3 regions of the Chlorobaculum sp. MV4-Y genome follow, and region 3 is predicted to be linked to each of the others. Evidence: riboswitches for the same ligand, from Rfam matches in the RefSeq annotation. Region 3 holds a riboswitch; each other region holds the start of a gene.
What was found. A riboswitch is a leader RNA that binds a small molecule or an ion and turns the genes downstream of it on or off. The one in region 3 is predicted to bind cobalamin.
Positions count from the first base shown of each region.

Region 1: another riboswitch for cobalamin. It lies ahead of NY406_RS07400 (vitamin B12-dependent ribonucleotide reductase); the one in region 3 lies ahead of cbpB (peptide-modifying radical SAM enzyme CbpB).
Region 2: another riboswitch for cobalamin. It lies ahead of NY406_RS03820 (TonB-dependent receptor plug domain-containing protein); the one in region 3 lies ahead of cbpB (peptide-modifying radical SAM enzyme CbpB).

Region 1 is NZ_CP104202.1:1,505,650-1,515,572, forward strand. Features, by position in the region: gene NY406_RS07400 (vitamin B12-dependent ribonucleotide reductase) at 1-2,748, opposite strand, end outside; cobalamin riboswitch at 2,986-3,255, opposite strand; gene NY406_RS07405 (NAD-dependent epimerase/dehydratase family protein) at 3,415-4,422, opposite strand; gene NY406_RS07410 (hypothetical protein) at 4,464-5,078, opposite strand; gene NY406_RS07415 (pentapeptide repeat-containing protein) at 5,160-6,239, opposite strand; gene NY406_RS07420 (hypothetical protein) at 6,250-7,002, opposite strand; gene nadA (quinolinate synthase NadA) at 7,150-8,118, opposite strand; gene NY406_RS07430 (co-chaperone GroES family protein) at 8,220-8,615, opposite strand; gene mreC (rod shape-determining protein MreC) at 9,005-9,847, shown strand; gene mreD (rod shape-determining protein MreD) at 9,902-9,923, shown strand, end outside.
Region 2 is NZ_CP104202.1:791,467-801,389, forward strand. Features, by position in the region: gene cyoE (heme o synthase) at 1-854, shown strand, start outside; gene NY406_RS03810 (NAD(P)/FAD-dependent oxidoreductase) at 976-2,250, opposite strand; gene NY406_RS03815 (SRPBCC family protein) at 2,456-2,923, shown strand; cobalamin riboswitch at 2,978-3,213, shown strand; gene NY406_RS03820 (TonB-dependent receptor plug domain-containing protein) at 3,448-5,400, shown strand; gene NY406_RS03825 (ABC transporter substrate-binding protein) at 5,423-6,232, shown strand; gene bluB (5,6-dimethylbenzimidazole synthase) at 6,229-6,867, shown strand; gene NY406_RS03835 (cobyric acid synthase) at 6,861-8,378, shown strand; gene cobD (threonine-phosphate decarboxylase CobD) at 8,375-9,478, shown strand; gene cbiB (adenosylcobinamide-phosphate synthase CbiB) at 9,475-9,923, shown strand, end outside.
Region 3 is NZ_CP104202.1:35,474-45,396, reverse strand. Features, by position in the region: gene NY406_RS00245 (sirohydrochlorin cobaltochelatase) at 1-794, opposite strand, end outside; gene cobA (uroporphyrinogen-III C-methyltransferase) at 801-1,595, opposite strand; gene NY406_RS00235 (ATP-binding cassette domain-containing protein) at 1,603-2,451, opposite strand; gene cbiQ (cobalt ECF transporter T component CbiQ) at 2,451-3,236, opposite strand; gene NY406_RS00225 (energy-coupling factor ABC transporter substrate-binding protein) at 3,233-3,463, opposite strand; gene NY406_RS00220 (energy-coupling factor ABC transporter permease) at 3,534-4,289, opposite strand; gene NY406_RS00215 (transporter) at 4,307-5,098, opposite strand; gene NY406_RS00210 (hypothetical protein) at 5,118-5,477, opposite strand; cobalamin riboswitch at 5,502-5,718, opposite strand; gene cbpB (peptide-modifying radical SAM enzyme CbpB) at 5,876-7,306, opposite strand; cobalamin riboswitch at 7,630-7,770, opposite strand; gene NY406_RS00200 (Tn7-like element transposition protein TnsE) at 7,896-8,453, opposite strand; gene NY406_RS00195 (hypothetical protein) at 8,450-9,178, opposite strand; gene glmS (glutamine--fructose-6-phosphate transaminase (isomerizing)) at 9,342-9,923, opposite strand, start outside.

The sequences.
Region 1 (9,923 bases), 770 kb from region 3:
GGTGCCGAGCATGATCACCTCGTCGAGCGGCGAAATGCTGGAAATGTTGAGCGGCTGCGAAAGCTTGGAGCCGTCGCGGTAAATCGTGATCGCCTTGACCATCGACTGCCATGCGGCTTCGTAAACCTCGCCGATTTCAGCGGTGGTGGCGCTGGCGGGCATATTGACCGTCTTGGAGATCGCGCCGGAGATGAAGGGCTGCACGGCGGACATCATGTGCACATGGGCCATGTGGTTGATGTAACGCTTGCCCTTGCGTCCGCAGGTGCTGGCGCAGTCGAAGACCGGCAGGTGCTCCGGCTTGAGGTGCGGCGCGCCCTCGATCATCATAGTGCCGCAGACGTAGTCATTAGCCGCCTCGATGTCCGCCTCACTCGCGCCAAGCTCGCTCAGCATGTCGAACGAGGGTTCGTTGAGCTGCTCTTCGGTGAAGCCGAGGGAGTGGCAGAACTCCTCGCCGATGATCCATTTGTTGAAGGCGAAGCGGATGTCGAAGACGCTTTCGAGCTGCTTTTCGACCGCATCGATCTTTTCGTCGGTAAAGCCGCGGCTCTTGAGCCACTGCTGGTTGATGCCGGGGCATCCGCGCAGGGTACCGTGGCCCTTGCAGTACTTCTCGATCTCCTCGATCTGCTTGTCGGAGTAGCCGAGGCGGGAAAGCGCCTTGTGCACCGACTGGTTGACGATCTTGAAGTAGCCGCCGCCCGCAAGTTTCTTGAACTTGACAATAGCGAACTCCGGCTCGATGCCGGTGGTGTCGCAATCCATAACAAGGCCGATGGTGCCGGTCGGCGCGATGACGCTCACCTGCGCGTTGCGGAAGCCGTGCTTCTTGCCGCGCTTGAGCGCCTCGTCCCACACCTTTCCGGCAGCCTCGAACAGCTCCTTCGGGCAATATTCCGAATCGATTCCGCGAGGTTTGATCACCAGCCCTTCGTAATCGTCCTCCGAGCTGTTGATCGCCGCGCGGCGGTGGTTGCGGATGACGCGCAGCATGTCGTCGCTGTTCTCGCGATAGCGGGCGAACGGGCCGAGGTCTTTGGCCATGTCGGCAGAGGTAACGTAGGCCTGACCGGTCATGAGCGCCGCGATGCCACCCGCAATGGCAAGGCCGCGCGGCGAGTCGTAGGGAATACCGAGCACCATCAGGACGCGCCCGAGGTTGGCGAAACCGAGGCCCAGCGTGCGGAACTCGTAGCTCAGGCGGGCGATCTCCGCCGACGGGAAGTGCGCCATCAGCACCGAGATTTCAAGCACCACCGTCCAGAGCGCCGAAGCGTGCTGAAGTTCGGTGATCTTGACCTTGCCGCTCTCCTCGTCGAGAAAGTGCGCGAGGTTGAGGCTGGCGAGGTTGCAGGCCGTATCGTCGAGGAACATGTACTCCGAGCACGGGTTGCTGGCATTGATGCGGCCGCTCTTCGGGCAGGTGTGCCATTCGTTGATGGTCGAGTCGAACTGCAAGCCCGGATCGGCGCACTTCCAGGCACTCATCACGATCTTCTCCCAGAGGTCCTTGGCACGCACAGCGCGGGCATCCTTGCCGGTGGTGCGCTCGCGGAGCACCCACATTTCGTCGTTCTGCACGGCCTTCATGAACTCGTTGGTCACGCGGACGCTGTTGTTGGAGTTCTGGCCGCCGACGGTCTGGTACGCCTCGGACTCGTAGTGCGTGTCGTACTCCTCGAAATTGAGCGAGGTGTAGCCCTGCTCGACCAGCGCCAGCACACGCAGGATATAGCTCATCGGCACACCGCGATGCAGGGCGTTACGAATGAGCGTGTCGAGCATCTCGTTCTCCTGCCGGTCGGTGCCGCCCTTGAGCGCCTCATCGACAATCGCTTTCAGGAAGCGCGAGCAGATCTTGGAACCAGCAACCATCGCGGCCACCTTGTCCTCCTCTTTCGCCTTCCACTCGATGAACTTTTCAATGTCCGGATGATCGATATCGACGATGACCATCTTGGCCGCGCGGCGCGTGGTGCCGCCGGATTTGATCGCGCCAGCCGCAGAGTCGAAGATTTTCAGGAAGCTCATCAGGCCCGACGAGCTGCCGCCGCCGCTGAGCTTTTCGCCCGATCCACGCAGGTTCGAATAGTTGGTGCCCGAGCCACTGCCAAACTTGAAGACGCGCGCCTCGCGGATGGCGAGGTCGAAAATGCCGCCGTCGTTGACCAGATCGTCCTTGACCGACTGGATGAAACAGGCGTGCGCCTGCGGGCGGGAGTAGGCGTCCTCGGACTCTTTCGTCTCGCCGGTCACCGGATCGACGTAGAAGTGCCCCTGCGCCGGGCCGTTGATGCCGTAGGCGAACTGGAGACCGGTGTTGAACCACTGCGGCGAGTTCGGCGCCGCCATCTGCGCGAGCAGCATGTACACCACCTCGTCATAAAACGCCTGCGCATCCTCCTCGGTGTCGAAGTAATTGTGCTTGCGGCCCCAATCCTGCCAGCAGCCCACCATGCGGTGCGCCACCTGCTTGATGGAGTTCTCGCTGCCGGTCACCGGCTGGCCGTCCGCGCCGATCATGAGGTTCCCCTCAGCGTCGCGCTGCGGCACGCCGGTCTTGCGGAAATATTTCTGCGCGAGAATGTCGGCGGCAACCTGCGACCACGAAACCGGCACTTCGACATCGTTCATCTCAAAGACCTTCGAGCCATCGGGATTGCGAAGCACGGAGGTTCTGAGCGTGTAGTCGAAACGGTCATAGACGTTTTCACCAGGGGAAGTGAACAGGCGGGCGATTTTCATGTGAAGTCTCCAGAATCGATAATTGGTTGTTGATAGGTAAATCCATTTTATTCCAAGACTTACCTTACGTCAGCACACACAGTGAAGCATGGTTGCATCATGACGGGAGATTGCTTTACGCAATATAAACCACCCTGTCAAACTCAGAAAACAGCTTTGGCGAACTGACGAAAAAAGATCGAGGAACAATCAGGTTTCGATCGTTGAACGGGACGCCAAGCTCTGTTCCCGGAGCCACGCGGCGCCAACCATTACGGCAGGTTTCCTGACTTCGATGGCCGCGAAATTACTTCGACGTTTTCCTTCGGGCGACCTTCCCCCGCATTCCCCGTGGTTATCAGAGGTGGGCAGAGTGGATACACCCGAACCGCGGCGGCCATGAGGACAGAGCTGTCAACATCGCCGGGCGGCACACCATCTTACAGTTGCGGGCACAGTGTGCGATTCACACGCAACTTCCCTTTTACCCGAATGTTTTCATCCGGCACCGTAATGCTCAAAGAACTTTCAATGGTAATGATTTTTTGGAAGGCAGACAACGCCGGAAGGTGATTTTCCGGGCGACATGCGACGGACTTAACGGTGCTGAAAACAGGGAAGGCTCACGGTAAAAGCATTTCCGGTCGAAGCCCTGAAAACAACTTTTTTTCCGGCAAGACCGGAGCATTATTTCACCTTCCACTGCGACGGATCGACCGTCAGCAGCCAGTCGAGCGTACGCCGGATACCCTCATCCTGCGGCACGAGGCTTTGCCAGCCAAGCGTCTTGCGGGCTTTCGACACATCAACCTCCGCACGTGAGGTGAGCACATCGACCGCCTGCCGGGTCAGGAGTGGGCGCTTTTCGCTTCCGGCAATCCGCCAGACAAACTCCATCACCCCGGCGACGGCCCGAACCATGCCGAACGGGAGGTGAAGCGACGGCACCGGCGAACCTATCGCCACGGCAACGCGCCGGCACACCTCCTCGAAAGTGATCGCTTCACCGTCGCAAGCCATGAACGCCTCGCCAACGGCTTCCGGACGGGTAGCGGCCAACATCGTCAGATCGGTGAGATTGTCGATATAGATCATGCTGATCGGCGCGTTGCGCGCCCAGAAGAATGCCTGACGCTTGCGGATCGCATCGGCCAGAATCGGAAACAGCGTCCGGTCGCCGGGGCCATAGACCCACACTGGATAGAGAATGCTCGCTGAAAGCCCCCGTTTCATAGCTGCCCAGACCTCGTTTGTGCCACCGATTTTCGTATCGGGATAGGATTGCCTGCGCGTCATGCAGGGCGTCTGTTCATCGATACGGCCAAGCAGGTGGTGCTCGAAGCACTCGAACGAGCTGACATGCACCAGCCGCCCAACGCCGTGCCGAAGCGATGCTTCGCACACGTTGCGCGTACCTCCGACGTTGATGTCGATAAAATCCTGCATCGGCCCCCAGTCGGAAGTCAGCGCGGCGGCATGGATCACCAGATCGCACCCGTGCACCGCAACATCGACCGAATCTGCATCACGCACATCCCCCTCGACCACCTCGACCCCGGAGGCGCGCAGCGACGGAATGCACGCATTCCCCTTCCGCACCAGCGCCTTCACGCGATACCCGTCCCGCAAACATCGCCTCACCAGATGCGACCCGATAAACCCTGAAGCTCCGGTAATAAGGACTGTCTTGGTCATAAGTAAGTTTTGATTTATCCGGAAGCCCCTCGCTCAAACGCTCAAGCGCTGCAATCACTGGAGACCCGGTCGAGGATGGTCAGATACCAGCGGCTGTCAATTTTCGTCATGTAAAACACCAGGTCGTTTCCAGCCGCGTCAACCAGCACGACCCGGATGCTTTTCGCCTCAAGTGCGCGGAACCGGGCAATCATTTCCGGCGAAATCTCCCTCAGCCCGTTCTTTTTCAGGTTGATTGCCGTGGTGCTCAACAAGGCATCCCGGTATTTGGGGTCACAGAACAAACCGGTTTTCGACCAAGCCTCACGCCCGCAATCATACACCGGCAACGCCGCGTACCTGAGAGGTGCTCCGCCCCTGATTTTTGGATAGGGAAAGTATTCGGGAACAGGCTTTTTGAAATCGATCCCCGAAACAGCTCTGAATACATTGAAGACGCCTTCGCGGTAGATGACAATCACCCCTTGTTTCGGATGGACAAAGCGGTTCAGCCGGGCAGCGTCTCCTGACTCGAAGGCACTGACCACACCGGCCACCGCGCCGTCAAGAGGTTGCAAGCGGGACATGGCATTTCCGCAATCCGCAAACAGCAGGATGATCGAGCAGATGAAAAAAACACTCGCGCGGCGTATCGGAACAACTGTCAATCTGCGCATACTGCACCATAGTTTAAAGACAACGAAACCATAACATGCTGCCGTCAGCAAGGCCGCTCTTCATTTCTTCACGCCCGATTCTCAACTCTTCCCTTCCCTCTTTTTCAGAATATCCACCAGTTCGGCGGTGAGGGTGGCCTGGCGCTCGAAGGCTTCAGCGAGGCGCTCCATGTCGCTCCGGCGGCTGCGCTCGGTCTCGGCGTCGAACAGAATCGGTTTCTGGAAGCCTTCGGAGAGACCGAAGAGGCGCAGGCAGATGCGGATAAGGATGATATAGACAACCGGCAGCAGGTATTCGCCAAAAAGGACCGGCATCTGCTGGTAGTGCCGGATGACCGCATCCCAGTCGCCAATGGCGAGGGCGCTCCACTGGACGAAAAAGTAGATGTAGATCAGCGGATGAAAAATGATGAAAATGCGCAGAATTTTGGACTGGCGCTTGCCCAAAGGATCGCTTTCATATTTGGAGAGCAGCCAGGGAAAATGGCCGACCAGCATAGCCGCGCGGCGATCGTTGAGATAGCGCGCACCTTGCAGCGCCGAGTCGATGAACGAGGCCACCTGGCTCAGGAGCGCCGCTGAGAGAATGGTGGCCAGAAAAGCGTAGCTGAAGTCATCGAACTTGAACGATCCGGCCAGGTATGGCAGGGTGATGGTTTTGGGCTTGATGACGATGAAAAGCAAGGCGATCCCGGCGAGAATCACCGAAAAGGTGTGCAGCTTGCGCGCCTGGCGCAGGCTTTCGACAACCGCCTCGGCGTTGGCACCCTGCATGGAGTTACCGGGCGGATCGAGGCGCATCAGGGCCGCAGAGTCGGTCGATGGCGAGTAGAAGCCGTTGACGCCGATCTGGCATCCGGTCACGCCGTCGTAGCGCGTGGAGAGATCGATCGTGCTGCGGCTGAGGTTGACGCCATCGAGCCGCGCACCCGTCAGATCGGCACCGCGAAGGTCGGCTCCACGCAAATCAGCTCCCGAGAGCCTGGTTTTTACCAGAACGGTTCCGGTCAGATCAGCTTCCGAGAGATTTACCCCGTTGAGGTCGATCCCGCCAAGATCGGCCTGGCTGAGATCGGGCCGGACGGCTGGCTGAGCCTGACGCCAGTGGTTCCAGACGGCGACTCCGGTCCTGAGCCTTTCGAGATGGGTTTTGTCAGCCATAAATCAAAAATCATTCCGTTACAGACACGGCCTTGACGGCTGGCGCGGCATACGCCGGCTGCCGTTCGACCCATGAGAGAATGGCGTTGAACAGCGAAGCACTCCGGGCCACCTGGTTGTAGGCTTCATCGACGGTCATGTTGCGATGTTCCCGCCTCATCTTCTGACCGAGCTTGCGGGCCGATTCGGCGACAGCGGCGATCTCCCTTGCCAGGTCATCTTCGTTCCGGATGTAGGGCGCTGTCATGATGCGCTGGATATAGGCGATGTTGTTACGTGCGCTGTTCTCGATGATGCCGTCATTGATGCTGTGGCGCTGCTTGTTGAAGTCGTCGTAGGGGGTATTGTGCAGCGGCATCGAGAGGTCGCCGCAGTAGTGGGCGCAGTAGACCAGCGGATACTTCGCATATTTGCCGCTCTTTTTCATGGCGAAGTAATCCCTGACCGAACCGATGATCGCTCCGTACAGATGCCCTTCGTCGTCATTGGGCTGGTTGTAGCGTTCAACCTGCGCCATGACCATTTCAGGCGTGACCCGCCGGTTGGCGTTGTTGTTGTAGTAGTGATTCGGACTTTCAATCGGCCCGAACATCTCCTTCGACTTGGCCACGTCGGGCGCGGCCGAGCTGTACCAGAGATCGAAACCGGCAGCTTCGGCGACGGCGAGATGGGTTTTGTCGTGCCAGGCGTTGGCTTCGGGCTGGAATGGCTGAGTGCAGAAAAACGCCGTAACCGCAGCGATGCGAAGGATAGCTGAGCGCATGAGAGGCCTCCTGAAAGGGTTGGAAAGCGAAACTGCTCTTATGGGAACAAGATACGCAGAAACGGAGAAGAGCGGCAACAGTTGGATGGAGTGGAGATTTTACTGGGCCGCGACTCTCGTCGAACGAAGTGGCGGCCCGGCGGCACCTCAGGCAGACATTTCGAGCATTCTCCTGATCGACTTCAGCGCGCCTTCGCGCAGGCTCTCATCGACGGTGATCTCGGGCGCGCGGTTCACCATGCAGAGGTAGAGCTTGTCGAGCGTGTTCTGCTTCATCTGCTTGCAGACGCTGCGCGGATTGGCCGGGTCTTTTGGTGCCGAAATGAAGGTCTTGCCCGGCGAGCGCTTCTCCATTTCGTAGAGAATACCCGGCTCAGTCGCTACGATGAAGCTTTTGCACGGACTCTTTTCGGTGTACTCGAGCAGCGCCGAAGTCGAGCCGACGAACGAGGCGTGACGAAGCACCTCCTCGCGGCACTCGGGATGAGCGATCAGCTCCGCATCGGGGTACATCGCCTTGGCCTGAATCATGTAGACTTCAGAGTAAGCCTCGTGCACGTAGCAGAAGCCCTGCCAGAGCAGCATGTCACGGCCCGTGCGCTTCATCACCCACGCGCCGAGGTTGCGGTCGGGGCCGAAGATGATCTTCTTCTCCGGCGGAATCTGGCGAACGATGTGCTCGGCGTTCGACGAAGTGCAGATGATATCCGAAAGCTTCTTGATCGCCGCCGACGAATTGACGTAGGTGATGGCGATGGCGTCGGGGTGCGCCTCGCGGAAGGCGCGGAACTCATCCTCGGGGCAACTGTCGGCCAAGGGACAGCCCGCGCCCGGGTCGGGCATGAGCACCATCTTGCCGGGATTGAGAATCTTGGCGGTCTCGGCCATGAAGTACACCCCGGCAAAGACAATCACGTCAGCCGAAGTCTTTTCCGCCGCACGCGCGAGCGCGAGGCTGTCGCCCACGATGTCCGCCGCCTGCTGGATTTCCGGCAGGGTATAGTAGTGGGCAAGGACGATGGCGTTCATCTCCTTCTTGAGAGCCTGCACCCTCCGGATCAGCTCTTCGGTCGAAAGGCCCGCCGCCTCTTTCTGCATATCGGTTGCTGTGGTCATATCGATCTGTCGAAATAATGAAATAAAAAAACTCCTCGACGGTTGAAGAGGAGCGTAGTCCGGAGTGAAAGCCGAAAACAAATCCGGCTCCCTCCGGCGATTCAACTCAGATAGTCTTCCAGGTCATCGTCTTCCCTGATCAGCAAAAGAATGGCTGAATTGGGCACGATCAGATAGCGCTCCTCTTCGTACTCGATCTCCCAGGCGCTGTTCTGGACGAAGATGGCCAGATCGCCGGTTTTGGCCTGAAGCGGAATGTACTGGGGACTTTCAGCCCGCTCTTTCCAGGGTTCGTCGGTATCATTTGGCGGGCCGACCGGATAGCCCGGCCCTGTTTTGAGAACGTAACCGCTCTGGATTTTAGCTTTTTCCTGAACGCCCGGAGGGAGGTAGATGCCGGATTTGGTTGTCTCGTCAAGGGATTTCGGCTTGATGAGTACCCGGTCTCCGACAACGATGAATTTATCCGTAGCGTTTCTGCGTTTGTCAAATAACATGCGCTATTGCAATATCTTGGCAAGAGTTCCCGTATGCCGGGCTGATGCGCCGGAGAGGAAGAAACTCGCCGCCATCTGGCGTCAACGCTTCCGCGACCGGCGGTCGAGAAGTTCAAAATCGTCATTTCAGCCCAAAAAGCAAAAAAAACGGTTATCCATCCCGCTGGCTCGAAACAAGTGAGTGCCGGAAAAATTCATCGAAGAAAAGATTGCATATCTGTTATATTTTCTATTCGCAACCTCTGCTTTCCGGCCCATGCCCCGGATCGAGGCTATCGAATCGAGACTATAGCAAACAAGATCGCCCTGACAGCTCCTGTTTCCGGGCTCCCACCGGAAAAACAGGCGGCAGGGGGTGCGCCAATGTGTTAACCAGGAAGACAACGGACGTGTCGAGCTTTTTCCGTTTTATCGCCAAGCATACCGCATATCTCTATTTTCTGCTGTATTGCGCTCTCTCCATCATGCTCATGCAGCTTCAGCGCAAAGAGACGCTTGATGCAATCCGCGAGCGCGGGCTGGTCATTAACGCAGCCATTGAAAAACAGTTCACCGAAGCCACGGCCATTTTTACACAGGAACGTGACAACCAGCACCTGTTCCTGCAAAATGCGCGGCTGTTTGCCCAGCTTCTGCGCCAGCAGGCGGCGCTCCGGGACGCCGGCGAACTGCACGCCATAGAGGCAAATGCACCGCAATGGGCCGGCCAGTTCAAGGTCGCGCGGGTGGTTGACCGCCGGTTCAGTGCTACCGACAATATGCTCATTCTCGATGCCGGTTCCCGCCAGGGCATCGCCCCCGACATGGCCGTGCTGACGCCTGACGGGCTTGTGGGACGAGTGATCGACGTCTCCGCCAACTACTCGAAGGTGATGCCGGTCATCAACCGAAACTTTATGGTGAGCGTGGTTTCCGACAGCACCCGCACCAACGGCCTGCTCTCCTGGCGGAACGGCAACGAACACCTAGCCATGCTGGATCACGTGCCAGTCAGCAGCAAGCTGCTCGTAGGCGAAGGGGTTGCGACCTCCGGTTACAGTACCTTTGCCAGCCGAGGCATTCCGGTCGGCCAGATCATCCGCATATCGAAAGACAAGCTCTTCTACAACGTCGATGTGCGCCTTGCAGTCGATTTTTCATCACTCTCCTGGGTGCTCGTCTCCCTGGCAAAGCCGTCGATGGAGAAAATCGAGCTGATGCAGTCACCGGACAGCCCGGGAAAAGGAGAGTGAACAAGGCATCGATAACATGGCAATCACCGGTTACAAACGACAATCCACCCTGATTTGAACAAGTATCTTCTTTATA
Region 2 (9,923 bases), 760 kb from region 3:
AACGAATCAAAGCCTATCTCCAATTGACAAAGCCGCGCATTACGGTTCTGGTCATTCTGACAACCGTTGCGGGCTACCTGTTCGCCGGAGGCGCGAGCGTTCTGGACTCGCGCCTGCGGTATCTCGTCGCCGCATCCGTCCTCGGCTGTTCAGGCTCCGCCGTTTTGAATCAGTACCTGGAGCGCGACTTCGACGCCAGAATGCGTCACACCTGCAAGAGGCCGATACCGGCAGGGCTGATCGAGCCGGTTCAGGCGCTGAATTTCGGCATCCTTCTCGTTCTCGCTGGCGTAATCGTCGCCTCTGTGAAGGTGAATTTGCTGGCCGCTTTTCTGATTCTCTTGACCGCGTTCATCTATATCGTCATCTACACGCCGATGAAGCGGGTGAGCTGGCTGAGCACCAGTATCGGCGCGATTTCCGGCGCATTGCCGCCGCTGACCGGATGGGGCGCGGCTTCGGGAGCGATCGCCCCAAAAGCGTGGATACTGTTCCTGATCCTTTTCCTGTGGCAGCATCCCCATTTTTACGCGATTGGCTGGATGTATCGCGAAGACTACGCTACCGGTGGGTTCAAAATACTCTCCGTGATCGATAGCGAGGGGCGCAGGGCATTCAGGCACATCCTGATCTTTACGCTGCTGCTCGTGCCCGTTTCCGTGCTGCCGTATGTTTTTGGATTGTCCGGCATCCGGTACGGCGTCGGCTCGCTGCTGCTCGGCATCATGCCGCTCGTTTTCAGCGTCAAACTCTTTTTTTCGCGCTCCGACAGCGACACCCGCAGCCTGTTCAAAGCCACCCTGGCCTATCTTCCGGCGCTGATGATCGTGATGATTCTGGACAGCGTTTTGTAGCGCGGCTGTCCACTTTTTTGCTGATCGCGGGCGCTCGTCAATCCGCAAAAAAAAACGCGCCTCCGCAAACCATCGCGTCTGCGGAAGCGCCTTGAACCGTCGCCGGATGCGGGAGCGGTCACTAAATCTTGTCGCCCATCCAGGTGCCCATCTTCCACTGCCAGTGCGGAACCTTGCCGCCCATCGCGAAGTAGGAGGTTTTGAAGCCGAGCTTGAGGTCGTAGTAGAGGCGGCCCATCTTCAGAATTTCAGTGTCGCCGCCGAACCAGACGTTCGAGTGGATGTAGAAGGCTTTGCCGTCGCCCATGTCGCTGTAGCAGATCACCTCCGGGTTGTAGAGTTCGTCGTTGGCCTCTTCGTCCGTGAGCGCGCCGAGGTCGCGGGCCAGTTGCCGGGCGACGATGTAGGACTGGTGGTGGCCGATGGAGCCGAGCTTCGGTACCGTGCAGGCGGCGGCGTCACCGGCGGCATAGACCTCGGGATAGTCCGGGTTTTTCATCTGCCGGTTGGTGATGACGAACCCCTCTTCGTCAGAGATCGGTAACCCTTTCAGAAATTCGTGCGGCGTCCAGTCCGGGAAGATCAGCTTCACCTCGGCCTCGATGGAGTCGCCGTTGGCGAACTCGATGCCATCCTTGCCGATCCGATTGATGTCTTCGAGCTTGTTTTTGTAGCCGAAGCCCATGCCGCCCGCGATGTCAAGCAGTTGCCCCACGATCTTTTTGCCCGCGTCTTCGGCGATCATCTCGGCTGGCGTGAAGATCGTGATCTTCTCCGGCCCGCCCTTTTCGTGATGCTTCAGCCACGAAGCGAGCGACAGCGCCATCTCGACCGGCGGCCCCTCGCAGGCGGCCTTGGCTATCGGTATGAAGTCGAGCTTGCCTTTGGTTCCCTGATGGAATCGCGCCGAGCCGATCGCGATCGGGCCGCCCTTGTAGTCGCCCTCATGCAGGTAACGCCGGAGCTTGTTGGCGTAAAATCCATCGGTTACGCTGTGGCCGTATTCCGCGAAGCCCTCGATCTTGTCGAACGCGAGGCGGTTGCCGAGGGCGATGACCAGGTAGTCGTAGCCGAGCACATCGGTGGTCGAGCCGGGCCGTTCGGTGGGCTGGATGGTCACCTTTTTGCTTTCGACGTCGATGTCGAGCACGGCGGCCTGGATGAAGCGGGTTTCGTCTTTGTCGAGCACCGGAGCCAGCGGCAGGTGCATGCTGCTGTCGGGATTTTTGTTTTCGAGGATTTCGAGCGGGATGTTGGGGATGAAGAGCAGATACGACCGTTTATCGACCACCGTGATCGCGGCATCCTCCGGTTTCACATAGTCGCGGATGTGACGGGCGACCTGCAATCCGGCAAAGTTGCCCCCAAGAATCAGAACATGCGGTTTGGTTTTCATCGTGACAATCCTCTAGGGTTCAGTTATGGGAAAGCACAAATATTCTCGATGATGTTAACGGTATCGGCATCCAGAAAGTTTTTCAGTTGAACCATTGCAGGGATTGACAGGATCAAAATCACCAGCCAAATCACTACGGGGATACTTTTACCGTTCGTTCGTCGTTGTTCAGATCGAAGTATGCCAAAGAAATCTGTTGCATTCGATGAACCTTCATACCAAAACCTGGGTACAGCGGTTGCCTGTGCCGATAGATGTTGCGTGGGACTTTTTTTCGCAGCCGGACAATCTTGCCCGGATCACTCCGCCGGAGATGTTCCTGCGCGTCGATGGCGGAAGCACCGGAAAACCGATCTACGAAGGGATGCAACTGAGCTACACGCTCTATCCTTTCATGATGATTCCCGTCCGGTGGACGACTGAAATCATGGCGGTCTCGAAGCCCGATTTTTTCGAGGATCGCCAGCTTTCGGGGCCATACGAGCTGTGGCATCACACGCACCGGTTCCGCGAAATCGAGGGCGGCACGGAGATGACCGACATCGTCGAGTACGCGCTGCCATTCGACATGCTCGGCGAAGTGGTCGAGGCGCTGATCGTCGGACGGCGGCTCGATGAAGTGTTCGAGTACCGGCGGCGCAAGGTGGCGGAGATTCTCGGCGAGATGCAATGACGGGAATTGTAATTGAGCCGGAAAATCGTAAATTGCGCCCGCAAAGATGAATGTTCTTTCACATGAATAGCTGGTGCCGGCTTCAAAGCCGGAGAATAGGGAAGTACGTGAGATTCGTACACTGTACCCGCAACTGTACAACGGAAAACTGCCGCTGGCAGGCGTGGCCTCATGCCGCGAAGCAGCAGTTCGGCGCACGTCACTGCCAGGCTCCTCCACGGAGCGGGCGGGAAGGCCGCACCGGTTCAGCCGTTATAGTCAGGAGACCTGCCAGTTACTCTTTGCTCGGTAACAAGACTACGGGTTAATAGTCAGGCAAAGCGCTTCCGGTAACTCCGACTGTACAGCATCGATTTTTCAGTGTGCTCTCTTTTTTACGTTTTTACGTTAATGGCGTGAAGCCAGCGTTTCCGCTCTCCGCCCATTGATAAACCATCGAGCTGTTTGGCGACGGGAACCGGGCCAGTCCTTTTCCTTAACCCCTGTCTGTTGATGTTTCAGTTAATTCAACACAGGACAACACCATGAACAAACGAACGCTCGCCATCCTCATGGCAGCAATGCTCGCCAGCCCTACGCTCCACGCCGAAGAGACCGGTTCGGATTATCTCGGTAACGAAATCGTCGTCACGTCGAGCCGGGTGCCTCAGCCGAAAAAAGAGCTGACCTCGAACGTTACGATCATCACCAAAGAGGAGATTAACGAGTCGTCGGCCAGCGATCTGAGTGAACTCCTCGCCGAGAAAAATCTCGGACACATCCAGAAATATCCCGGCACTTTGACCTCCGTCGGCATCCGCGGTTTCAGGACGGAATCCCACGGCAACGACCTCATGGGCAAGGTGCTCGTGCTGCTCGATGGCCGCCGTGCCGGCACCGGCAACCTCGCCAAAATCATGACGGCCAACGTTGAGCGTATCGAGATCATCAAGGGACCAGCGGCCGTGCAGTATGGTTCCGCAGCGATCGGCGGCGTGATCAACGTGATTACGGCAAAAGGCTCGGGTGCGCCATCGGCGTCGATCGAGCAGAAAATCGGCAGCAACGATTTCTCCATGACCGAGGCGACCATTCAGGGAAAAACCGGGCGCTTCGACTATTCCGGCAGCATCTCGAAATCCGATTCCGGAAGCTACAAAACGGCCAAAGGAGTCACCTACCCGAATACCGGTTATGAAGATCAGAAGCTGGCGAGTCTGAATGTGGGTTACGAGATTGCCGACGGTCACCGGATTGGCATGATCGTTCACTCCTTCGATGTGGACAAGGCTGGTTCGCCGAGCTATTTCAGCTCGCCCAATCTCCGTGCCTATACGGTTCAGAACAACCACTCCGTCGATTTCAGGTACGATGGCGCGACCTCCAGCCGCAACTTTTCATGGATGGCTCGCTACTTCACCGGAAAGGACGAGTACCGCTATGTTGATCCGAGCTGGGGGTATCAAAGCAGCAACAAAATCGACCAGCAAGGAGCGCAGGCGCAGGTTACCTGGCAGCCGGGCGCGCTCAGGCTCACGACCGGATTTGACTGGCTGAAGTACGAACTCAATTCGACCTTGAAGCCGAGCTGGGCTTCCTATGAAAATCCCGCCGGTTTCGTTCTCGGCAAGTACGGATTTTTCGATGATCGCCTGATCGTGACAGGCGGCGTGCGTTACGACGACTATCGCGTCAACATGAAAGCGATCGAAGGCACGTCGAGGAGCAAGGACAATTTCGCGCATCAGGCCGGAGTGGCGTGGCAGGCAACCGATTTCCTCAAGCTCAGAGGCTCGTATGCCGAAGGTTTCAGGATGCCGTCGGAGCGTGAGCTTGCCGCCAATATCACCAGCTGGGGGAAGACCTACATCGGCAATCCCGATCTCAAGCCGGAATCGAGCGAAACCTGGGAAGTCGGTATGGACCTTAACTGGAAAGGACTCAATGGTTCGCTGACCTGGTTCAGCACCGATTATACGGACATGATCCAGACCAAACAAACAGCTCCATCGACCTATACCTATCGCAACATTGGCAGTGCCACGGTTTCCGGAATCGAAGCTGAACTCTCGAAGGTGTTCGCTCTCGACAGCTCCTCGTGGACGCTTGAACCATATGCCGGGTACACCTACCTTTTGCAGTATCGTGACAACCAGAGCGGCGACGATCTGCTTTACACGCCGCAGTGGAACGCCAGTACCGGACTGAGAGTGCATGACGGACGCGGCTTCAACGGCGCGTTCAACCTTGCCTACACCGGCAAAACCTTTGTCCAGAACTATGAGACCGGCTCTGGCGAAGTGGTGTCGAAAGGCGGATTTACGGTGGTTGATCTTTCCGTCTCGAAGAAATTTCCGTTCGGCGGCAAGGGCGTGAAAGGGCCGGGAATCACGGTCAGGGCCGAAGTCAACAACCTCTTCGACCGCGATTACCAGTATGTCAAGGGCTATCCGATGCCTGGCCGTACCTTCGTTTTCGGTCTGAAGGCGGATATCTGAAACCGCCCATCCACCACCGATCATGAAAAAAATCATCATGACGCTGCTGCTCCTGCTTTTTGCGGGAGCAGCGGCGCGGGCGGAGGGGCGGATTGTCAGCCAGTCGCCCTACATTACCGACACCTTGCGCTCGCTCGGTCTCGAAAACCGCATTGCGGGGGTGAGCCGCTATGACGATCTTGACCTGCCGAAGACTGGCGGCGTGACCGATCCCGATCCGGCGGCCATCGCGGCGCTGCATCCCGGCTATCTCTTTCTCTCCGACTGGACAAGCCCCGATGTTTGCAAGCGAGTGACGCCGCCGGGCGCGAAGTGCGTCGTGCTGCACGGCTTCAAGAGCATGAGCGAGATTGGCGGGAACATTCGCGCCATCTGCGATGTGCTTGGCATCGAAGGCGGCGACGAGAAGGCTGCCGCGTTCGAGCGGCAGTGGCGCAAGGCGGCGGCAGAGGTCAACGGCGGCGGGCGGCGGGTGCTGATCCTGTCGAGCTGCCAGGGCAATCCGTTCTCGTTCGGCGTCAACACCTACCTGTACGACCTCTTCACGGCGGCGGGATTCAAGGTGGTCGAGGACTATCCGACGATCCGCCATGTCGCGCCGACGGAGCTGATCGGCAGCGTCTGGGAGCTGGTCGAGGAGAAAAAGCCGGAGATCGTTTTCGTGCTTCAGAAGGACGGCTACGAATGCCCTGTGCGGATTCCCGAGGGCGACTACCAGATCGTGCGCCTCGATGGGCCGCGCTTTACGTCGCCATCGCCAAAAATTCTTGACGGACTCGAAGAGCTGAAGTGGCGATTCGGGGTTCGTAACCAGAAACTGAAATCGAAATGACTATCACTACTTCCGAGCGCGAAGCGCTCTATAAAGTTATCTACAGCCGACGCGACGTGCGGGGGCAGTTTTTGCCCGATCCGGTGCCGGAAGCGGTGCTCCGCCGGGTGCTCGACGCGGCGCACCACGCGCCGAGCGTGGGCTTCATGCAGCCGTGGGACTTCGTCGTCGTCCGCGACCTTGTCGTCCGCGAGCAGATCAAGGAGGGCTTCGAGATCGCCCATGCCGAAGCCGCCAACATGTTCGAGGGCGAGAAGCGTGAGCAGTATCGAGGCTTCAAGCTCGAAGGAATTCTCGAAGCGCCGGTTGGGATTTGCGTCACCTGCGACCGGACGCGCAGCGGCGAGGTGGTGATCGGGCGCACGGCCAATCCCGAAATGGATCTCTACAGCTCGGTCTGCGCCGTGCAGAATCTCTGGCTCGCCGCGCGGGCGGAGAATCTCGGCGTCGGCTGGGTGAGCATTATCCATCACGACCGCGTCCGCGAGGCGCTCGGCATTCCCGAACACATCGTGCCGGTGGCGTGGCTCTGCATCGGCTACGTGAGCTTTTTCCACGAAACGCCGGAGCTGGAGCAGGCCGGCTGGCTGCCGCGCCTTGCGCTCGACGACCTCGTCCATCAGGAGCAATGGTGACAATTACCGCAACGCCCATGACCAACATCGCCGTACTTGGCACCGCTTCGGACGCGGGCAAGAGCATCGTCGCCACCGCGCTCTGCCGCATCTTCCGCAACGCGGGCATCGATGTCGCGCCGTTCAAGGCGCAGAACATGTCGAACAACTCCGGCGTCACGCCCGACGGCTTCGAGATGGGGCGGGCGCAGATCGTGCAGGCGCAGGCAGCGCGTGTCGCGCCTCACGCCGACATGAACCCTGTGCTGCTCAAACCCAACACCGACACCGGCGCGCAGGTCGTTTTGCAGGGGCGCGTTTGCACCGACAAGACGGCCCGCGAGTACTTTGGCGACACGCGGCGCTGGGCGGAGGCGGCCTTCGAGAGCCTCGACCGCCTCATGGCGCGGCACGAGATGATCGTGCTCGAAGGGGCCGGATCGTGCGCCGAGATGAACCTCTACGAACGCGATTTTGTCAACTTCAAGAGCGCTCGCCGCGCCGGAGCTGCGGTGATTCTCGTGGCCGACATCGATCGCGGTGGCGTGTTCGCGCAGGTCGCGGGCACGCTCGCGGTGATTCCTTCAGAGGATCGGGCGCTCGTCAAGGGCGTCATTGTCAACCGCTTCCGGGGTGATAAATCACTTTTCGAGGACGGCGCAAAAATGCTCGAATCGATGACCGGTGTACCGGTGCTTGGCGTGATTCCCTACTTCCGGGGCTTCATCATCGACGCCGAAGACGCCGTGCCGCTTTCCTCGGTGGTCGATCCGAAGCGTGATCCGTCCCCTGAAAAGATCGGCATCGCAGCGATCTACTTCCCGCACATTTCCAACTTCACCGACCTTTCGCCGCTGGAGCAGGATCCGTGCGTCGAGCTGCACTACCTGCACCATCCGAGGCCGCTCGACAGCTATAAAGCGCTCGTGCTGCCCGGCTCGAAGAATGTGCGCGGCGACCTCGAATGGCTCGAACGGATGGGGTGGCGAGAGCGGATCGAAGCGTTCCGAACGAAGGGTGGCGTGATCGTCGGACTTTGCGGCGGCTACCAGATGCTCGGCGCCTCCATCACTGATTCGCACGGCGTCGAGGGCGCTCCGGGCGCGAGCGCGGGTCTGGCGATGTTGTCGGTCGAGACGGTGCTGGAACGCGAAAAGGCGCTCTGCAACAGCATCGGCAAGCTTGCCGGAACCTCTTGCTCTGTAAGCGGTTACGAGATTCATATGGGGCGTACGACGCTCGAAGCGGGCGCGTCGCCGCTCGTCGAGGTGACGGAGCGCAACGGCGTCGCGACCGACGATTTCGACGGTGCGAAGAGCGAGGATGGGCGTGTGATGGGCACCTACTTCCACGGCTTTTTTGACCGGCCCGAACTCCGCGCCTGGTTCCTGAGTCAGCTCGACAGCGGCTACGAACCCGCCGCCGTGTCCAGCGCCACCGATCCGTTCGAGCTGCTCGCCGCGCACTTCGCGGAGAATCTCGATCTCGACGCGCTTTTCGCCATCGCCGGAATCGAAAGGGAGAAGGTATGAACCGCGATCATTTGCTGGCGCACCGCCACGGCGACCGCACGGGTAAGCTGGCGAAAGGCGGAGTGCTCGACTTCAGCGTGAACCTCGCGCCTGTCGAGCCGCCCATCCGGGAACTCTCCACGTCCATCCCGCTCGCCCCTTATCCCACGATGGACGGGCGCGGTGTCCGCGATTTTTATGCCGCCCGCTTCGGCCTCGATCCAGATTGCGTACTTGCGACCAACGGCGCTATTGAAGGCATCTACCTCGCGCCGCGAGCGCTCGGCCTGCGGCGAGTGCTGATTCCGCAGCCCTCGTTCTTCGACTACGGACGCGCCTGCCGACTCGTCGGAGCGGAGGTCGTCCCGCTTGCGTTGAACGAGGCCGACGGCTTCGCCTTCCCCGGCATAGACGCTCTGTCCACGGCGCTTGCGGGGTGCGACGCGATGATTGCCGGGAGTCCGAACAACCCGACCGGCACGCTGATTCCGAAGGAGAAGTTGTTCGCGCTGGCCTGCCGTTTTCCCGACAAGACTTTCATCATCGACGAGGCGTTCATTCAGTTCACGGAGGCGTTTCCGATGAACTCGCTCATGCCGGAAATTCGCGCGTTTCGGAACATCGTGGTGATCTATTCGCTCACCAAATTTTATGCCATCGCCGGGCTGCGGCTCGGCGCCATCGTAGCGCACCCGACGACGATCCGCCAGCTCTACGGGTACAAAGAACCGTGGACGGTCAACGCCGTTGCAGAGCACGTCGCCGGGCAACTGCTGTACTGCCGCGACTACGAGCGGGAGGTTTGCGCCATCGTGGCTGAAGGTCGCCAGCAGATTTCGGACAGCCTCGCCCAGAACTCCGCGATCACGCTTTACGGTGGTTTGGCCAACTTCTTTTTTGCATCAGTGAACGATGGCGTCAGCTTCGATGCGCTGCTCGGCTTTCTCGCCGAGCGCGGGATTCTCGTGCGGGACTGCCGGAATTTCGAGGGCGTTTCGCCCACCTTTTTCCGTTTCTGCATTCGCGCGTCCGACGAAAACCGGCGTCTCATTTCAGCTCTGAACGACTTCTCCAAGTCGTCCCAAAACGCGAAAACCGCTGTTCGGGAGGCTGTACGATGACTTTTCTGCTGATGCCTTCGGCCTTTCTGCTCGATCTTCTTTTCGGCGATCCGCAGTGGTTTCCGCACCCGGTGCGCCTGGTCGGTAAACTCGCGTCAAGCACGGAGGAGCTGTTTCGCGGCATGTCGTTTCTGCCGCTGAGGATGGCGGGCGCGCTGACGGCGGCCACGGTCATCATGGCAACTGTCGTGACAGTGCTGGCGCTTGTGGTGGCGGCGTTTCTCCTTCATCCGTTTGCTGGCGTCGTAGTGTCGGTGCTTCTGCTCTATTTCGCGATCGCGCCACGCGATCTTTACGACCACGCATCGGCGGTGAGGGATGCGCTTCGCGCAGGCGATCTTGAGCTGGCTCGCCGGAAAGTGGCGATGATGGTCGGGCGCGATACCTCATCGCTCGACGACGAAGGCGTGGCGAGAGCCGCAGTGGAGAGTGTGGCGGAAAATAC
Region 3 (9,923 bases):
GCGCCCTTCCACGAACCGGGATCGTCGTCGGCAATGTCGTTGTGCGCGTGGTCTCCGGCCGTGATCATGAAGGGACGGAGCAGTACCGCTTTCCGTCCATTGGCCGTAACCTTGCCGACGATCTCCTCCACGCCGGGCCGTCCCTCGACCATGCCGATGTGAATCTCCGCGCCTGGATAGCAACGGCGCATCACGTCACCGGTTTCGTTGAACGCGCCGGACGAGAAGAAGTCATTGCCGTGCGCCACATAGACCAGCGCCGCATCCATCTGGCGAGCGCGCTCGACGTCATCATCGAACAGCGCTGCCACCTCCTCGATATCCTCCACGTAATCGTGCTCGATACCGCAGGTGCCGAGCGCCGGGCGCGACAGCACCACCTTCTCGAAGGGCGACCAGACCCGCTTGATGGTGCGGATCGACTGAAGCGCCGACACGTAGGATTTCAAGTCCTCGAACTGCTCGCCGTGGTACATGTGCGTCGGCTGAACGATGATGGTCCGGTAGTTGCCGTCCTGCAGGTTGCCGATTGCGCCGAGGAACCCCTGCACGTTCAGAAACTCCTCGGAGACCCCCTCGTCGAGCCACTTCCGGGGATCGCGACGCCGCGCCGACCAGATGTTGCGTACCATGTTCGAGGTGAAGCAGTGCCGCACTTCGATGCCAGGAATCCGCGCCTGCACCTGCCGACGGATGTTCTCCAGCGACGGCAGCGCCGACGGATACGTAGTGCCAAAATGGGCGAGCAAAATCGCCTTCTTGTTGATCTGCGAACGCTTTTTGTGCTTACTCATGGCTGTTTACCATGATTTCCCCGGATCAGTCTGATCCGTCTGATCTTTTTTCTTGCTCACCGCCCCCTCTGGAATGGCGTGTTCGCCGATGATAAACACCACCGGCAACGGCAGTTCGCGCTCGCAGAGCTGTTCGACAATCGTGCCGAGCGTGGCCGCGACCAGCGCCTGATCGCTTCGCGACACCCGCGAGACCGCGCACGCCGGAAGCTCTGGCGACAGCCCGGAGTCGATGAAGCGCCCGACGATCCTGTCGAGCTGCTCGAAGCCCATGTACATCACCAGCGGCGTGCCTGCCTTCATCAGCTCGATCACCGCCGAGAAATGTGACAGCGAGTAGTCCGCCGTCTGGCCGGTGCAGAAGAGCACCGAGGTGTTCCGGTAGCGTTCGGTCAGCGGAATCCGGCACAGCTCGGCGGCGGCGATGCCCGCCGTGATGCCCGGCACCACCTCGCACGGCGCTCCGGCGGCAGCGAGCGCGCGCACCTCCTCGATGCCGCGCCCGAACATGAAGGCGTCGCCCACCTTCAGCCGGACGACGCATTTACCCTCGCTGGCGTGACGGGCGAGCAGGTCGTTGATCTCTTGCTGCCGCACCGCCTGATCTTTCCCGTCGCCGATACGCTTGCCAACGGCAATTCTCTCCGCGCCGGGTGGCAGCAGCGCGAGAATCTCCTGGCTGACGAGCGCGTCGTGCAGCACCACGTCAGCCGATTGCAGCAGCTTGTGCGCCCGCACGGTCAGCAACTCCGGGTCGCCCGGCCCGGCCCCGACCAGATAGACCCTGCCACTATTTTCCATTGCTCTCCTACCTCTCTTTCATCAGCTTTAAAATTTTTCTGGCCCCGCTGATCGTCATTGCCGTGCCAGGCAGATCGAAGCCATCTTTTTTGGCCAGAATCTCGATCAGATGCGCAATGCGCGGCAGGCGAAGCCCTGCCTGCCGGAGGAGATCGCGGTGCTCAAACATCGAGGTAACTTCACCCTCGAAGAGCACCCGCCCCCGATCCATCACGCAGGCCCGGTCGCAGAAGAGCGGCACCATTTCGATGTCGTGCGTGGCGACGACCACCGTCATGCCAGAGGAGCGTTGCAGTTCGCGGATGAAGCGCATGATGCCGTCCGCGCCTTTCGGATCAAGTCCGGCGGTCGGCTCGTCGAGCAGGAGCACCGACGGCTCCATCGCCAGCACCCCGGCCAGAGCCACCCGCTTTTTCTGCCCGAAACTCAGGTGGTGCACCGGCTTACGAGCCAGTTCCGCGACGCCGACCAGCTCCATCGCCGCTTCGACCCGCCGCCGCGTCTCCGGCTCCGGCAGGCCGAGATTGCAGGGGCCAAAGGAGATGTCCTCGTAAACGCTCGACGCAAACAGTTGCGCGTCGGGGTTCTGGAACACGATGCCGACCTGCTGCCGCAGGCTTTTGAGGCCCCGTGTCGAATAGTCAAGCGGCTGATCGCGCAACAGCACCCGACCCGAGCATGGCCTGAGAATGCCGTTGAAGTTGAGCAGAAGCGACGATTTGCCGGCGCCATTGCCACCGAGCAACGCGATAACCTGCCCCGCCGGGATGGGAAGCGCCACACCATCGAGCGCCACTGTGCCGTCTGGCCAAACAAACCTCAACCCTTCCGTTTTGAGCATGCTCGGCGACGACATCAGAAAAGCCTCCCGAAATGCGTAGCGATGGCGACGCAAAGCAACGATCCCTCGACCAGCGCGATAACTGCAAGCGATGGTCTCTGCGCTCGCGGTGACGGAGCCAGCACACGAATCGAGCCGTCGTAACCCCGGCACTCCATCGCCACATACACCTCCTCGGCGCGACGAGCCGAAAAGAAGAACAGGTTCGAGACGAGCGACGCAAGGGAGCGGAACGAGGCCGCCGTGCCCGCGTAGCCGAGCCTCGAGTGCTGCGCGGTCACCATCTCCGAGGCGGTCTCGAAGAGCAGGAAAACGAAGCGATAGACGAGCAAAGTCATTTCGATGAGCAGCACCGGAATACCCACCGAAGCCATGGAGCGCCCGAGGTCGGCCACCGGCGTCGTGAGGGCGATGAAGTAGAGGCACAAAACCGACGCCAGCGCCTTTAACGCCAGGTGAATCGCCATCGCAAGACCGACTGAGGTCGCGCCGATGAAAGCACTGCCAACCGGGATCGAGAAAAGAAATGGCTCCGGATTCACGGAAATATCGAACGCGACAGCCACCGTTCCGATCATGAGAAAGGCTGCCGGAAGCAGCAGCATCCGGAGATAATCACCGGGCTGAACACCTCCCTTCATGATGACCGAGGCACTCATCAGCCCGAAAACCAGCAGCGAAAACAGTGCGGAGTCCACCCAAAGCACCATTGCGATGGGTGGAAGCGCATAGAGCAGCTTGTAGCCCGGCGCGACATCGCGCAGCCGGGAGCTTGCAGCATAGTGGTCGAGCGTTCTCAAACCCGCGCCTCCCCGGACGGTTCGCGCGAAGCCCGGAGAAACCCGAGGCCATAACCCAGCACACCAGCCCCCAACGCCGCCTGCAACGCAAACAGCAGGCTCTCGACCTCCCCACCCGGCGGCTCCCAGAACGGCGCAAACCACGGCTTGTAGCCGGGATGCAGTTCTGTGATCGCCTCCTCGGCATGGTCATCCGAGCCGCCGAACTCGGCATGTTTGAGGGTCATCAGCGGCACGGCCGCAAGCGCTATCACCAACGCCGCAAGCAGCAGATTTTTCACAAGTCCCTGTTTTTCATCACTTCACCTCCCCGGAAAGCGTTGCAGAACTGAACATAGTCTCGCCGACATACGAGCGGATGGTGTTATAGACCATCACCGTCAGAATGCCCTCGCTCACGGCAAGCGGTACCTGCGTCACGGCGAAGATGCCGAGGAACTTGAACATGGCTGCAGCAAACCCGCCGGTCGCTGACGGAAAAGCCGCGGCGAGCTGGAGCGAGGTGACGACGTAGGTCGCCAGATCGCCCAGCGCCGCGCCGAGAAAGACCGCCATCGAACGCGGAGCCTTCACCCCGTCGGCGAGCTTGTAGATGCCGTATGATACAAACGGACCAGCGATGCCCATCGAAAAGAGGTTGGCACCAAGCGTGGTCAGCCCGCCGTGCGCCAGCAGCAGCGCCTGGAAGAGCAGTACGATCGCACCAAGCACGCTCATCACCGACGGCCCGAACATGATCGCCCCGAGGCCCACGCCGGTGGGATGAGAGCAGCTCCCGGTCACAGAGGGAATCTTGAGCGACGAAAGCACAAAGGCAAACGCCCCAACCATCGCCAGCAGCAGCTTCATGCGCGGATTGTCAGCCACGATCTTGCGCATCGACCGGAAGCCAAGCACAAAAAAAGGCAACGACACTGCCGCCCAGAACAGGCACCACGAAGGCGGCAAAAACCCCTCCATGATGTGCATCGCCCAGGCCTCACCACCACCGAAAAGCATCATGCCCGCAACCATCGAGGACACAGCGACAAAGCGAAATTTCAGATTGGTCATGGTTATCCTCCTTTAGTTTAGTTGAATCGCGCGGCCACGCCGAGCAGCAAAGCCGTATCGGGTTCGGCATCGTTCAGACCACCCTTGATGCCCAGGTCGAAATCGAAGTTTTCGGTAACGCTGTAGATCAGCCCTCCCAGCACGAAGGCGGGATGCGTTCGCGATCCTTTCTCTTCGGCAGTTTCAATGCCAATGTCGGCCACCGCCCTGAGCTTTTCCGAAAACGCATATTCGCCCGCAAGGGATGCGCTCCAGATGTCCTTGTTTGACGCAGCCGCGTCCTCATCAAGCTCATAGGCATTGCGATGGTAGCCCGCATTGGCGTGCAGCGTCAGCGAGCCAAGCTCTTTGGTGGCGATCAGCACCGCGCCTCCCGTCACCCGCCCGACACCAAGCCCCTTGTCGGCGTCACCAGTCGGCAGGGAGATGCCGGGTTTCAGGGCAAGGCTGAATCCGTTCTTTTCGCTCTCGAAGAACCGCCACTTGAGTTCGACCGTCATATCGCCGATACCACTTTCATCGGCGGTAACAAGCTGATCTTCCTGATTCTGATGCCACAGGTACGGCAACCCCGCAACCAGATCGATATTCTGCGCCACGCCGTACGAAACCACCACTGCGGCTTCGTTTTCACGCTCTTTTATCGTGATGCCGCCGTCGGTCTTGCTGTTGGAGGAAAATCCGGTCGTGCATTCGACCTGCCAGCCGCCGGTGCCCTGGGTGCCGGTATCGTCGGTAACAAGAGGATAGGCTGCGTACGCCGGGGCAGCGCAGCACAGCAATGCTGCCGCCATAACATATTGTTTCATTATCACTTGTTTTATTGTTTCAGTTCAATTGCCAGCACGGAATGACGGTCAGCGGATGACCGGCGGCGGAAAAACTGTCACAGCCTGAACGGCACTGATGACAAGTGACGGTGAGCGGGTCATGCCCTTGATGATAGCGTTGACCGGATTGACGCGAAAAAGGCGGGAAATGGCCGATGAGATGAGTGCGGCAGGATCGATGGGGATCGATGGAAAACAGCACGGAATGCGCCGGGACGCCAAACGGCGAGCGGAACAGATCGTAATGAACGAGAGGGATGAATCGACTGAGAAGCGAGCGGAACAGCCGGTTGCGCAACGACAGGATCGACGCCCAACCCTTGCCTGTTCTAGCGGACGGAACGAGGGTGTGTTTCATGGTAGTATGTTGCTTTATTCCCGAAGCGTTAAAAAAAGATGCGGCAGGTCTTCTGACTTTCCCGGGTTTTACCGGCCTTCCCACCCCGATGAAATCGGGGCAGTGGCATATTCGATAAACCTTTTCACCAGCTATTCAGCCAGTGCGAGATTACAGCAGCGGGTACTGTTCCGGACTCTCACCGGATTCCCTTTTAAGCCCGCATGTCTCCATGTCGGGCACCACATAATTGGACGAAGAAAGTATAAGAAAAAGCGAGAGAAAGGCAAATGCTGGATGGAAAAATTTTGTATGGCGATGCCTTGCCCGGGGAAAGCGCAATGCGTCTTTCCCCCGGTTCTTCGGCCAGAGAAACGATCAATAACCAGATTGGCCTTCGAATCTTTTTCCCGAAGCGCTCAGGAGAGACTCGCGCACCCTGCCGCTCCAAACTCAACGACCGTTTCGGTCGCCTTGTCCCAGCCATTTTCGAGAAAATCGTCCGCCACGCCGTCGGCAATCTTGCGCATGGCGAAGCGCACCTGCTCCTCGTAGAGTTCGCAGAACGCGCCGGGACTCTTCATCGTGCCGTGCAGACTCCACGCCTCTGCCGGGCAGGGCGAGCCGCAGAAGTGCCGAATGGCGCAACTCCGGCAGGGATCGATCTCCTCTACCCGCCGACTCGTGACCAGCCTGAACGACGGCGTGGCCAGAATGGCGTCAATGTCGTCGCGGAAAACGTTGCCGCCGTTGAACTCCTCCAGCCCGACGAACTCGCTGCACGGAAAGATGTCGCCCTTGGCCGACAGCGCCACGAAGCAGCGTCCACCGCCGCAGGGCGAGATGTCGCACATCAGCTTTCGGGCCGTCGGAGCCAGAATCGAGAGCATGATGTTGGCGAAGTTGGCCACCACCAGCTTCCGGCCGGTCTCGCGATACAGCTCATGCGCCCGCTCCAGCGCTCGCAGGTAATAGCCAGACATTACCCTGTCATCAGGCTTTTCGGCTTTGCCGCCCGGCTGCGTACAGCGTACGGGATTGAGCATGCACACCGGCACTTCAGCCGCATGAAAAAACTCGACAATCTCGGCCAGTGATTGCATGTTTTGCTTCGTCACCGTACAGATCACACTGTAGCTCTCGTAGCCACGAAGCAGCGCCATAGCCTGAAGCACCGATTCATAAACCCCTTCGCCAGACCAGCTCTTGCGCGTCCGGGCGGCCAGCGCAGCCTGATGGCCATCGAGTGACAGACCGACGCCAACGCCGCGCGACATGAGAAACTCCGCCGCTTCGTGATCGAGCAACGTGCCGTTTGTCTGCACGCCGAACCTGAACGCCTCACCGAAATGGTCAATCGCCGAAAACACCGCCTTACGGTTCATCAGAGGTTCAGAGCCATGAAAAATCACTTCCGGTCTGAACCCTTCGGCCACATGCTGCCTGAAGTAGACGAGCATTCTCTCCAGAGCCTCGATCAGTTCTCCGGCAGGCATATCCACGCCGTCTCGCCGCATCTCGCCCGGAATATAACAGTAGCTGCAATCGAGGTTGCAACGCTCCGTCGGGTTCACATAGACTGCCGACGGCTTCAGGCTGCACCGTAGCGCCGTCATCTCCGACTCGAACTCCGCCGCTTTCTGCCGATACCCCTGGCAGAGCGGATGGCTGGAAGAGAAAACCTCCGCCAGCTCATGCTTGCCCACCAGCGCCCAGAAAGCCGTGTCCGGCGACACGACCGCCATGTAATCGTCATGGCCGATGTCGATCGGCAATAGCGACATGCCGTTGCCCGAATTCACCCACAGGCCCCTTGACGAGGCCTGTTTTCCCGTTACGTCTCCCCGCATCGTTCAGTTTGCCTCCTTCTTCACGACCGGTTTCTCGATCAGGATGTAGTGCGAAAGGCCCGTGCCGCTGGCATCCTTGCGCTTCCTTACCGCGATGATCGCTTTTGGTTTCACGATTTTTGTTGATTTTGCTTGCGTGTTGTTCATGGCGTTGTCTCCATTTTTGTTGAAAAAGAAAAAGGACTTCATCCCACCTTTTGCAAGATGGAGCGAAGCCCTTTACCATCGGAGTTCTGCCCGGACGACAAAAAAATACGGGATCAGGAACTCAATGTCCCGCCCATGAGCGTTTCGTCATCCATGCTATGTTCTCAATACAACAGGTCTTCTGGCTCTCGGATCGTCCTTCCCCTGCAAGCCTTCCCCCCCGGTAAGCCGGAGCAGTGACCACCCCCGAAGGGATCAAGTGCAGGTTCAGTCCCCGAATACAGCGGCGGGACCGCCACGGATTCAAACCGTGTTCCGGGATGTTGCAATGAATACTTTAAGGTAACATGATGATCCAAGTAATGCAAGGGATCTATATCAGTGTACCAAAAACGTTGAATGTACTTAAAGACTTGCCACGATATTATGGAACTGGACTGATTCAGATGCGAAGCAATTCTACATGTACCCGTTCTGCCCAACGAAGAAAAGAATCTCGCGCTACTAACGATTTGTCTAAAGAGGAGGTTTTAGGGTGGGATATGCGCTTATAGTCATTCCGAAAAGTCTTTTCAAGAAATGACGTAGGCCACACTAATGAGTGCTTTACAAGAAGCATTTCAAGTTCATGAAGCTGTCGCTCCCAACCAATTGCCGAAACCTGCAACTTCAGCAATAACGTAGACAGATGATTCTGGCTATCCGAAGTATCGGCTTCAAGAAGCGCATAGAGCACTCCTGATTTCTCAAGAAGGAAGTAGGACAGACAACGCGGATTACCATCCGCTAAAAGATGTTTGGAATAACCGGCAATTGGCGGGAGCTTTCGTATCTCCTGCCGCAGATGACGGCAATCGGGCATATTCGCCAAAAGGGCAACCATCGCCTCAAAGGCTTCACATTTAGCCGCATACAGGTGAGCATCATCGCTTTTATCATCTAGCCCGTCGTAATCTGCCGATGCCAGAGCTCCCTGAACGCTTGCGTCCTCGGTGCTCACCTCCAAATGAGCTTCTGATAACGGACTTGCCCCGTCTTGAACACGGATAATCCCGCTCCCTGCCAGCTTGCCAATTCGCGTTGTCTGAACGGGGTTTGCGAACTCAAAGGAAACCATCGAGGCATCGAGCCGCATCTCAGAGTGATCGGCATCAGGCGCCTGATCATCGTCAATCTCCAGCTCCGGAACAGACAAGGGGCCGGGCAAAACCGCACGCCCTGAAGCTGATCGTTTTTCAACAAATCGTGGATCGATAAACTCAACAGCGCCAAGAGCGTTGCAGGCCAGACTGAAAATGCCATGTACCTCGTAAAAAAAAACGCTTGTAACTTCTGATCGAAATGTCCGCGAACAGTCAGCTCGACACCCTCAAGCCGTGGTGGATCAAACGAAAAACACCACAAGCGGTATTGTTCAGTGTCATAACCATGCTGCAGTTGATAACGGGCAATACTTTCGAATGATCGCCGTGCATCGTCATCCAGTAAAATCCAGGCAAGAGCACGCCTCAGTGCATAATTCTCCCTGACGTAAAGCGGCAGAGTACATGTTGGCAGGATGTTGAGCTGTGCTTTATTCGCCCCGGTTGTCTGCAGAACATCAAACTCCTGGGCAAGCCTCTGGTTAATCAATGATAACCGGGCAAGGTAGGCATGGTGAAAAAACAGCACTCGTGCCAGCTCAAGTTGGGGGAGATGGTACGTCACCCCGTTGTGGTCAAACATAAAACGCCATTGCTGAGCGTCGTCCTGTCGGCCAACGGCAGCAATCGGTCAGGTTTTTATACGCCCAGCCGTCCAGTGACTTGTACTTTTTACAGTTACAATTTTTATTTCTTAGTTACCGACTTTATTTACCAACCACAGCCACTGAATCGAGAAAAAATCGCTACTCCACCGTCACCGATTTGGCGAGGTTGCGCGGACGATCGACGTTGCAGCCGCGAAGCGTGGCCACGTGGTAGGAGAGCAGTTGCAGCGGAATGACTGTCAAGAGCGGCAGCACCGCGGCGGAGGCCTGCGGGATGTAGATCACATCCTTCGTCAGCCGCTCGATCTCCCGGTCGCCTTCGCTGGCGATAGCAATCACCCTGCCTTTGCGGCTGCGCACCTCTTCGATGTTGCTCAGAATCTTGGCATAGGTGTTGTCGCGGGTGGCAATCACGATCACCGGCATATCCTCGTCGATCAGGGCGATAGGACCATGCTTCATCTCGGCAGCCGGGTACCCTTCGGCGTGAATGTAGGAAATCTCCTTGAGCTTCAGCGCGCCTTCGAGAGCAACGGGGAAGTTGTAGCCCCGGCCCAGGTAAAGCGCGTTGCGAGCATCCTTGAGCTTGACGGCGATCTCTTTGATGGCGTCGTTCTGCTCCAGAATCCGGGCCACCTTGTCGGGCACTTCCGCCAGTTCGCGCAAATTCAGGCGAATCTCCTCGTGTGAAATGGTGCGTCCCTTGCTCAGCGCCATGGC